DNA from 2 places in the Pseudaminobacter sp. Soil_N_29 genome. Region 1 is predicted to be linked to the other one. Evidence: predicted binding sites of a transcription regulator. Region 1 holds the regulator's gene; the other holds the start of a gene.
The links. The regulator PhoB, encoded in region 1, activates phosphate uptake and scavenging genes when phosphate is short. The targets are predictions, from matches to a motif close to TGTCATNNANCTGTCAT.
Positions count from the first base shown of each region.

Region 2: AC3A4H_RS13785 (HAD-IIA family hydrolase) is a predicted target of PhoB. The motif match lies at 2,826-2,842, and genes of this name have one in related genera.

Region 1 is NZ_JBDGLC010000009.1:195,714-199,972, forward strand. It holds gene AC3A4H_RS20130 (ROK family protein) at 117-1,352, shown strand; gene phoB (phosphate regulon transcriptional regulator PhoB) at 1,370-2,059, opposite strand; gene phoU (phosphate signaling complex protein PhoU) at 2,079-2,792, opposite strand; gene pstB (phosphate ABC transporter ATP-binding protein PstB) at 2,840-3,664, opposite strand; gene pstA (phosphate ABC transporter permease PstA) at 3,682-4,259, opposite strand, start outside.
Region 2 is NZ_JBDGLC010000005.1:220,656-224,914, forward strand. It holds gene AC3A4H_RS13770 (HAD-IC family P-type ATPase) at 1-574, shown strand, start outside; gene AC3A4H_RS13775 (c-type cytochrome) at 577-897, opposite strand; gene AC3A4H_RS13780 (MurR/RpiR family transcriptional regulator) at 1,091-1,972, opposite strand; gene AC3A4H_RS13785 (HAD-IIA family hydrolase) at 1,987-2,754, opposite strand; gene AC3A4H_RS13790 (metallophosphoesterase family protein) at 2,889-3,758, shown strand; gene AC3A4H_RS13795 (ABC transporter permease) at 3,751-4,259, shown strand, end outside.

The DNA of each region.
Region 1 (4,259 bases):
CTCGAAAAAATAGTGTCGTAACCCTGAAGTTCTGTCAACATCCCGCCGAAGGTTGACGCGGCGCACGCGAACTGGAATCTGCGCAGCGCAACAAGGCTCCGGGAGGAAATGCCGAAATGCCGGTGGCGATCCGTCACGACGATCTGCGCAAGCGCAACCGCGCCATGGTCATCGCGGCCGTGCGGCGCGCGGGCCAGCCGTCCCGCACCGAGATCGCGGGGACCACGGGCCTCAGCCATTCCACCATCTCGGCCATTTCCGCCGACCTCATCGCCGAAGGCATCCTCGCCGAAAAGGCGGCTGAAGCCGCAAGCTCGAAGCGCGGCCGCCCGCAGGTAGCGCTCGGCCTCGCCCCGGAAGCCGCCGAAGTCATCACCGTGGTGCTGTCGCTCAATTTCCTGTCGGTCGCCGTGGTCGATTACGCCGGGCAGGTGGTCGCATCGGAAGAGCGCCGGCTGGAGACGCTGGCCACCGGGCGCGAAGCGCTGCTCGGCGACTGCGTCGCCATGGTGCGCCGGCAGGTCGAGGCCCGCCGGGCCGCCGGCCATCGCGTGCTGCGCATCGGCATGGCCGTGCAGGGCATCACCGATGCCGGATCGCGCATGATGCTGTGGTCGCCCATCACCCCGCACGCGGATCTCGAATTCGCCGACCGGCTCGAAGCCGCCACCGGCATCCCCGCCACCGTGGAGAACGACTGCAACATGATCGCGGTGGCGCTGCGCTGGCGAAAGCCAGAGCGCTACCGCAACGACTTCATCGCCATCCTGCTCTCGCACGGCATCGGCATGGGAATGGTGTTGAAGGGGGAACTCTTCACCGGCACGCAATCGTCGGGCTGCGAGTTCGGCCACATGATCCACCGGCCCGATGGCGCGCTGTGCCGCTGCGGCCGTCGCGGCTGCGTGGAAGCCTATGCCGGCAACTACGCCATCTGGCGCAATGCGCGCGGGGAAAGCGAGGACCAGGCGCCGCTGGCCGACATTTCGGACGAGGAGATACGCGCCATGGCCGACAGGGCGCGGGCAGCCGATGGACCGGAGCGCGAAGCCTTCCGCATCGCCGGCGAAGCCATCGGCTTCGGCCTCGGCAGCCTGTTTGCGCTGATCGACCCCGCGCCCGTCGCGCTGGTCGGCATCGGCGCGACCGCCTTCGACCTCATCGAGCCGGCGCTGCGCTCAGCTATCGACAAGACCGCGGGCGGCCAGCACAACAAGGCGATCTCCTTCGACACCTTGCCGAACGAACGGCCGCTGATCCGCGAAGGCTGCACAATGAACGCCCTCACCTTCGTCGACCGGGAGATCTTCGCGCCCGGCCCTGCCCTGATAAGCGCCGCGGGGGCGGCCTGAGCCGCGGCCAGCCGGGCTCAATCCTCCCGGATGGCGTAGCCCGAGCCTCGGATGGTGCGGATCACGTCCGGCAGGTTGCCGGGATTGATCGCCTTGCGCAGCCGGCCCACATGCACGTCCACCGTGCGCTCGTCGATATAGATCGTCTCGCCCCAGACATTGTCGAGCAGCTGCCCGCGCGAGAAGACGCGGCCGGGGTGGCGCATCATGAATTCCAGCAGGCGGAATTCCGTGGGCCCGAGCTTGATCTCGCTCTTGCCGCGATAGACGCGGTGCGCCTCGCGGTCGAGCATGATGTCGCCCACCTTCAGCACGCTGGACAGAACCTCGGGCTTGGCACGGCGCAGCAGCGCCTTCACCCGCGCCATGAACTCCGGCGTCGAGAACGGCTTGACCAGATAGTCGTCGGCGCCGGTGGAAAGGCCCCGCACGCGGTCGCTCTCCTCGCCGCGCGCCGTCAGCATGATGATGGGCAGGCGCTCGGTCTCGGGGCGCATCCTCAGGCGGCGGCACAGTTCGATGCCGGAGACCGCCGGAAGCATCCAGTCCAGCACCAGAAGGTCGGGCACGTTCTCCTGCAAGCGGATTTCCGCCTCGTCGCCGCGCGGCACGACCTCGACCTGGTAGCCTTCCGATTCCAGATTGTAGCGGAGCAGGACGCCCAGCGGCTCCTCGTCCTCCACCACCATGATTTTTGGGGCGATCATCACTTTTCCGGTCTCCCGCTCAGGTCGTCGATTCCGGCGCCGAAAGCGAGGTCTCGTCGAACTTCGGCCGGTTGGGCGGCAGCTGCTGGCCGGTCATCACATAGTAGGCGTTCTCGGCGATGTTGGTGACATGGTCGCCGATGCGTTCCAGGTTCTTGGCGCAGAACAGAAGATGCGTGCAGGCGGTGATGTTGCGCGGATCCTCCATCATGTAGGTCAGCAGCTCGCGGAACACTGAGGTGTACTTCACGTCGATGTTCTCGTCCGCCGCGCGCAGCGCCTTCAGGCCTTCGGGCTGGCGCGTCACATATCTGTCGACCACGCCGTTGATCTGCTCCAGTACCATGTCCGACATCGTCTCGATGGAATGGGCGAGGCTGCGGGGCGTGGCGCTCTCGCCCACGGCGCCGACGCGCTTGGCGATGTTCTTGGCAAGGTCGCCGATGCGCTCCAGGTCGCCGGCCATGCGGATCGCGCCCACCACGGCGCGCAGGTCCTGCGCCATGGGCTGCCGCTTGGCGATCAGCGTGATGGCGCGGTCGTCCAGCTCGCGCTGGCGCGCGTCCATCACCGCGTCGTCGGAAATCACCCGCTGGGCAAGCGCATTGTCGGAATTGACCAGCGCCCGGATGGCGCCACAGACCATGGCGCCGGCCAGATCGCCCATGTCCCGCAGCAGCCGGTCGATGTGCCCCAGTTCCTCGTCAAAGGACGTGACGGTGTGTTTGCCCATGATCATGTCTATGCAATCCTTTGTCCGGCGTGCGGATCAACCGCGGGTCAGCCAAACCGGCCGGTAATGTAGTCCTGCGTGCGCTTGTCGTCGGGGTTGGTGAACATCTTGTCGGTGTCGCCCTCCTCGACCAGCTGGCCCAGATGGAACATGGCCGTGCGCTGCGATACGCGCGCCGCCTGCTGCATGGAGTGGGTGACGATGACGATGGTGTAGTTCTGGCGCAGCTCGTCGATCAGTTCCTCCACGCGCGCGGTGGCGATCGGATCGAGCGCCGAGCACGGCTCGTCCATCAGGATCACCTCGGGCGAAACGGCAATGGCGCGGGCGATGCACAGGCGCTGCTGCTGGCCGCCGGAAAGCCCGGTGCCCGGCTCGTTGAGACGGTCCTTCACCTCGTTGAACAGGCCGGCCTTCTTCAGGCTGGTCTCGACGATGGCATCCAGGTCGGCCTTCTTGCGGGCGAGGCCGTGGATGCGCGGGCCATAGGCAACGTTCTCGTAAATCGACTTCGGAAACGGGTTCGGCTTCTGGAACACCATGCCCACGCGGGCGCGCAGCTCCACCACGTCGATGCTCTTGTCGTAGATGTCCTGTTCGTCCAGCGTGATCTGGCCGGTCACGCGGGCGCTGTCGATGGTATCGTTCATGCGATTGAGGCAGCGCAGGAAGGTCGACTTGCCGCAGCCCGAAGGCCCGATCAGCGCCGTCACCTGGTTTTCGCGCACGTCGAGGTCGACGTCGAACAACGCCTGCTTGTCGCCATAGAACACGCACACCTTGCGGCCGCGCATCTTGATGATTTCCTTGGGCGTACCGTTCATCTTGTCGTTCACCGCGTTCTCGAGTGCCACTTCCGTCATGATGTTCATACTAAAGCATCCTTCGCCTACCAGCGCCGCTCGAAACGCCGTCGCAGCACGATGGCCGTGATGTTCATGGCCATCAGGAACACGAGCAGGATGATGATGGCGCCCGACATGCGCTCCACGAAGGCGCGCTCGGCCTCGTTGGCCCACATGTAGATCTGCACCGGCAATGCGGTCGCCGGTTCCAGCGGCGTCGCCGGATAGTCGGCCACGAAGGCGACCATACCGATCAGCAGCAGCGGCGCCGTCTCGCCCAGCGCGCGCGCCAGGCCGATGATGGTGCCGGTGAGGATGCCCGGGGTTGCCAGCGGCAATATGTGCTGGAACACCATCTGCATCTTGGAGGCGCCGAGGCCAAGGGCGGCCGAGCGGATCGAGGGCGGCACGGCGGCGAGGGCGGCACGGGTCGCGATGATGATGGTTGGCAGCGTCATCAGCGTCAGCACCAGGCCGCCGACCAGGGCGGCCGAACGCGGCAGGCCGAGGAAGTTGATGAACACCGACAGGCCGAGCAGGCCGAAGACGATCGACGGCACCGCGGCCAGGTTGTTGATGTTGACCTCGATCAGGTCGGTCAGGCGGCTCTTCTTGGCGAATT
Region 2 (4,259 bases), on a different contig from region 1:
GATCATCAAGAAGATCGTGGCGGTGCTGTTTCTGGTGGCCGGGCTCGTCATGACCGGCCACGCGATCCTGACGCCGTCGCTGATGGTCATCGTGATGATCACCGGGGATTTCCTGACGATGGCGTTGACCACCGATAGGGTTCGGCCATCGCCGATGCCAAATGCCTGGCACATCGGCAACCTGACGCGGGCCGGCGTAATCCTCGGCTTCTGCCTGCTTGTCTTCTGCACCGCCACCGTGGCCGTAGGGAAATTTGCCTACGGTGCAGACCTTGAGTCTCTCAGGACCCTGGCCTTCGTTTCACTGGTGTTCGGCAGTCAGGCGACCATCTATGCAATTCGCCAGCGCCACCGCCGCTTGTGGGTTTCGCGCCCGAGCATCTGGCTTGTGGTCTCGTCCGCCGTCGACATCACCATCGCTTCGGTCCTGGCCATCTTTGGTTTCGCGATGGCGCCCCTGCCTGCCGCCGCTGTAGCCGGGGCTCTTGCCGCCGCCCTGGCCTTCGCCTTCGTGCTCGATCAACTGAAGGTTCGGGTGTTTCGACGCCTCAGGATCATGGAGACCGGACAATAGCGTCAGTGCAGCGTCTTCAGGAAGGCAATGAGGTCTTGAATCTGATCGGGCTCAAGACGGAATTCCGGCATGCTCGGATGGCCCGTTTGGATTCCTTCCGCAAGCGACTCTTCGAGGCTCTCGACCGGGTAGCGCTTGTGAAGATCGCGAAAGGGCGGGGCCACAGACAGGGGGCTCGGGCCCGCCGGGTCGATCGAATGACATTGAGAGCAATTCTTGCGCGCGAACACCAGGCCGCGTTGTTCGGACGGAGACAGCGCCATCGCCGCATCGATGGCCAAGACGGCAAAAAGGAGCGACAGGCCAAGACGAACCAGTTTCATGCGTCAGTTCCTCCGCTGCTTCGGTCAAGAAACCGCAGCCAGCATGGTACGGACGCGTTCTGGCTGCAAGTGGCCAGGTCGCGTTACACGATCGGGATAGCGGTCAGATTTGCCGTATGAGCGCCGGGGTGGCCTTCGGACTGAATGTCTGCACTGCCGGAACATTCGATGCCGCTCATCAGCAGCCCCCCGCCTAGACGCGCTTTGCCGAGAGAACCTCGAAGGTCTTGCCGATGGTGGCGACCGAGCGTTCGTAGTCGGCCAGTGCAAGGCATGCGATCAGCGCGTCGACGATGGCGAGCTGGGCGATGCGGCTCGTCATCGCCTCGGTGCGGAACTGGGTTTCGCGCGCAAGCGTGTTCAGGACGATGTCGACATGGGCCAGCAGCGGCGACTTGCCGAAATTGGTGATGGCGATGGTGGTCGCTCCCGCCTCCTTGGCCAGGCGCGTGGCGGTCAGCGTCTCGACCGTGCTGCCGGAATGGGAAATGGTGATTACCGCCACCGACGGATCGGCCAGCGATGCGGTTATTGCCTGGATGTGGCTATCGACACTCACCCGTGAGGCAATGCCGATGCGCAACAGGCGGTAATTGGTGTCCTCGGCGATGGTGGCCGCGCTGCCGATGCCGAACACCTCCACGCGCCGGGCCTTGCGGATGGCCTGCACCGCTTGCGCCAGTGCCGCAACGTCCAGCGCCTTCTGGGTATCCTGCAGCGCCTGAAGGTCGGAGCGGAAGACTTTCTCGATCACCGTCGCGGTGTCGTCGTCGGGCGCCAGATCCTCGTGGATGAACTGGACCGGTTGCACGAGATCACGCGCCAGCGAGATCTTGATCTGCTGAAACCCCCGGGCCCCAAGCATCTGGCATAGTCCGATGACGCTGCCCTCGCTCGCTTCGGCCCGTTCGGCGACCTCCGTCACGGACATGTGGACGACTTCGGCGGCGTTATCGCTGATGAAATCGGCAATGCGCCTCGCCGTCGGCGGCAGGCTCTGCCGGATCGCCCGTATCCTGTCGAGCACTCCGGCTACCCCTTGCCCGGCGTCCATTTTTTCGCGAACCGTGACCAACCCTGTTCTCCAGCCTAATCCCGTGCTTCTGCGCGATCCGGCGTCAGATGGCAACGCGGCGGGAGCGACGCTCTGGCAGTGCGGATCAGGCCGCGCTCCACCCGCAGGAACCGCATGCCGATGCGCTGGGATCCGAGCCCGTCCGTCTCCGGATTGTCGCCGATCATGAGGGCGTGGCGGGCGGACACGCCGAGCCGGGCACAGCCCATCTCGAAAAGTGCCGGCTCGGGCTTGCCGATCACACGGTGCGGAATCGGCCCGACGCAGGACAGGATCGCCGCCGCCAGCGCCCCGGTTTCGGGCACCGGCCTGCCATTGGCGCCCGGATGGTTGCGATCGGGCGCCGCCACGAAGAACCGGGCGCCGTCGCTGAGCGCTTCCGCTGCAGCAGCCAGCCGCGCGTAGGAGAAATGGCGGTCGCGCGCCACGAGCACGAGATCCGGGCGCGGCGCATCGAGACGCAGGCCCTTGCGGCGGGCATAGGTCCGCAACGACGCGCTGCCCAGGAGCAGGACGGCGGCCCCGGGGTACTCTTCGGCCATGGTGTCGATGGCGGCCGTGCCGGCCAGCAGCAGTTGCTCCTTGTCGACATCCAGCCCCATGCCTCTCAGGGCGCGGGCCAACTGGCCCGGCGTGTGCTCGGCATTGTTCGATACGATGACGAAGCGGCCGCGCACCTGCTCGAGCAGCCATTGCGCGTCGGGAAGCAGGTTGCGGCCCGCGATCAGCGTGCCGTCGAGATCGATGAGATAGCCGTCGGCGTCCAGGTCAAGTTCAGGCAAATCCGAAATCCTCCGTGGCGCTGGAATGGATTGAGAACAGCTCAATGTCAATGACATTATGACTGAGAACCTTTCATCGTAGTGTCACAGAGTCGCGCTACCCCTGGACCCACGAACTTCCACCGGGGGCCGCCATGAAGATCGCCATCGTCACCGACATCCATCACGGGCCGCAGTCCCACACCAAGAAGCCTGGCTGGAACGGCTTGCCAGTGCTGGAGCGGTTCCTCGAACGGGCGAAGGCGGAGAATGTCGATCTGGTGCTCGATCTGGGCGACCATATCTCCGACACCAGCCACGCGAACGATTACCGTGTCGCCTCGGAAGTGGCGGCGGTGTTCGCCGGCTACGACGGGCCGCGCGTCCACGTCTTGGGCAATCACGACGTCGCCAATCTCTCGGTCGAGGACAACGAGGCCATTTACGGCCAGTCGATGCGCAGCCGGGTCGTCGACCTGGGCGAAACGCGGCTGCTGGTGTGGCAGCCGGGCGTCGAGCTCAGCCGCCAGACCGGCTTTCCGGCAGCGGCCCCTAGCCTTGGCTGGCTGGTCGATGCGCTGATGGAGGACGAACGCCCGGCCATCATTGCCACCCATGTGCCGCTGTCCGGCCATTCCCAGATCGGCAACTATTATTTCCAGCGCAGCCCGCTTCATTCGACCTATCCGGATCATGCCCTGGTCCGCCAGGCTGTCGAGGCCACCCGGCGCGCCGCTCTGTGGCTGTCCGGCCACGTGCACTGGAACACCGTGACCAATGTCGGCGGTGTCCAGCATGTCACCATCCAGTCGCTGAGCGAGCGCTTCACCACCATGCCCGAGCCGGCCGGCGCCCATGCCGACCTTGAGATCGGCGGGGGCGAGTTCTCGATCACTGTCCATGGCGAGGACCCGTTCCACGCCAGGCTGCCGTTCCGCGCCTCGGGCGTGCGGCCCTGGATGCGCCCGCTGGGCTCTCTCGAAGCGCCGTCCGCCGCCCCCGAACTGGAGGCGAGCGGTGCTTGACTATCTGGCCAGACGCATCCTGGGCGCCGTCGCGACCCTGGCGACGGTCGTGGCTGCGGTGTTCTTCGCCACCCGCCTTTCCGGCAATGCGATGGACTATCTGCTGCCGCCCGGCATCGACCTCGAAACCAAGGCGGCGATGGTGGCGCGGTTCGGGCTGGACCAGCCGCTTTGGGTGCAGTTCGGCAATTTCATCGGCGGCCTGTTCCAGGGCGACATGGGACTGAGCCTCTATGAGCGTCGCCCGGTGACCGCAATCTATGCCGAGCGACTGCCCAACACGCTGGAACTGTTTGCCTATGCGCTGACGCTGTCGGTGGTCGTCGGGCTGCCGCTCGGCGTCGCCGCAGCATTGCAGCGCAAGAACGCCATCGGCTCGGCGATCATGGGGGTGGCCTTCCTTGGCTATGCGACGCCCAACTTCGTGCTCGCCATCGTCATGATCCTGGTGTTCTCGTTCAAGCTGCACTGGCTGCCCAGTTCGGGTTCGGCGACGCCGCT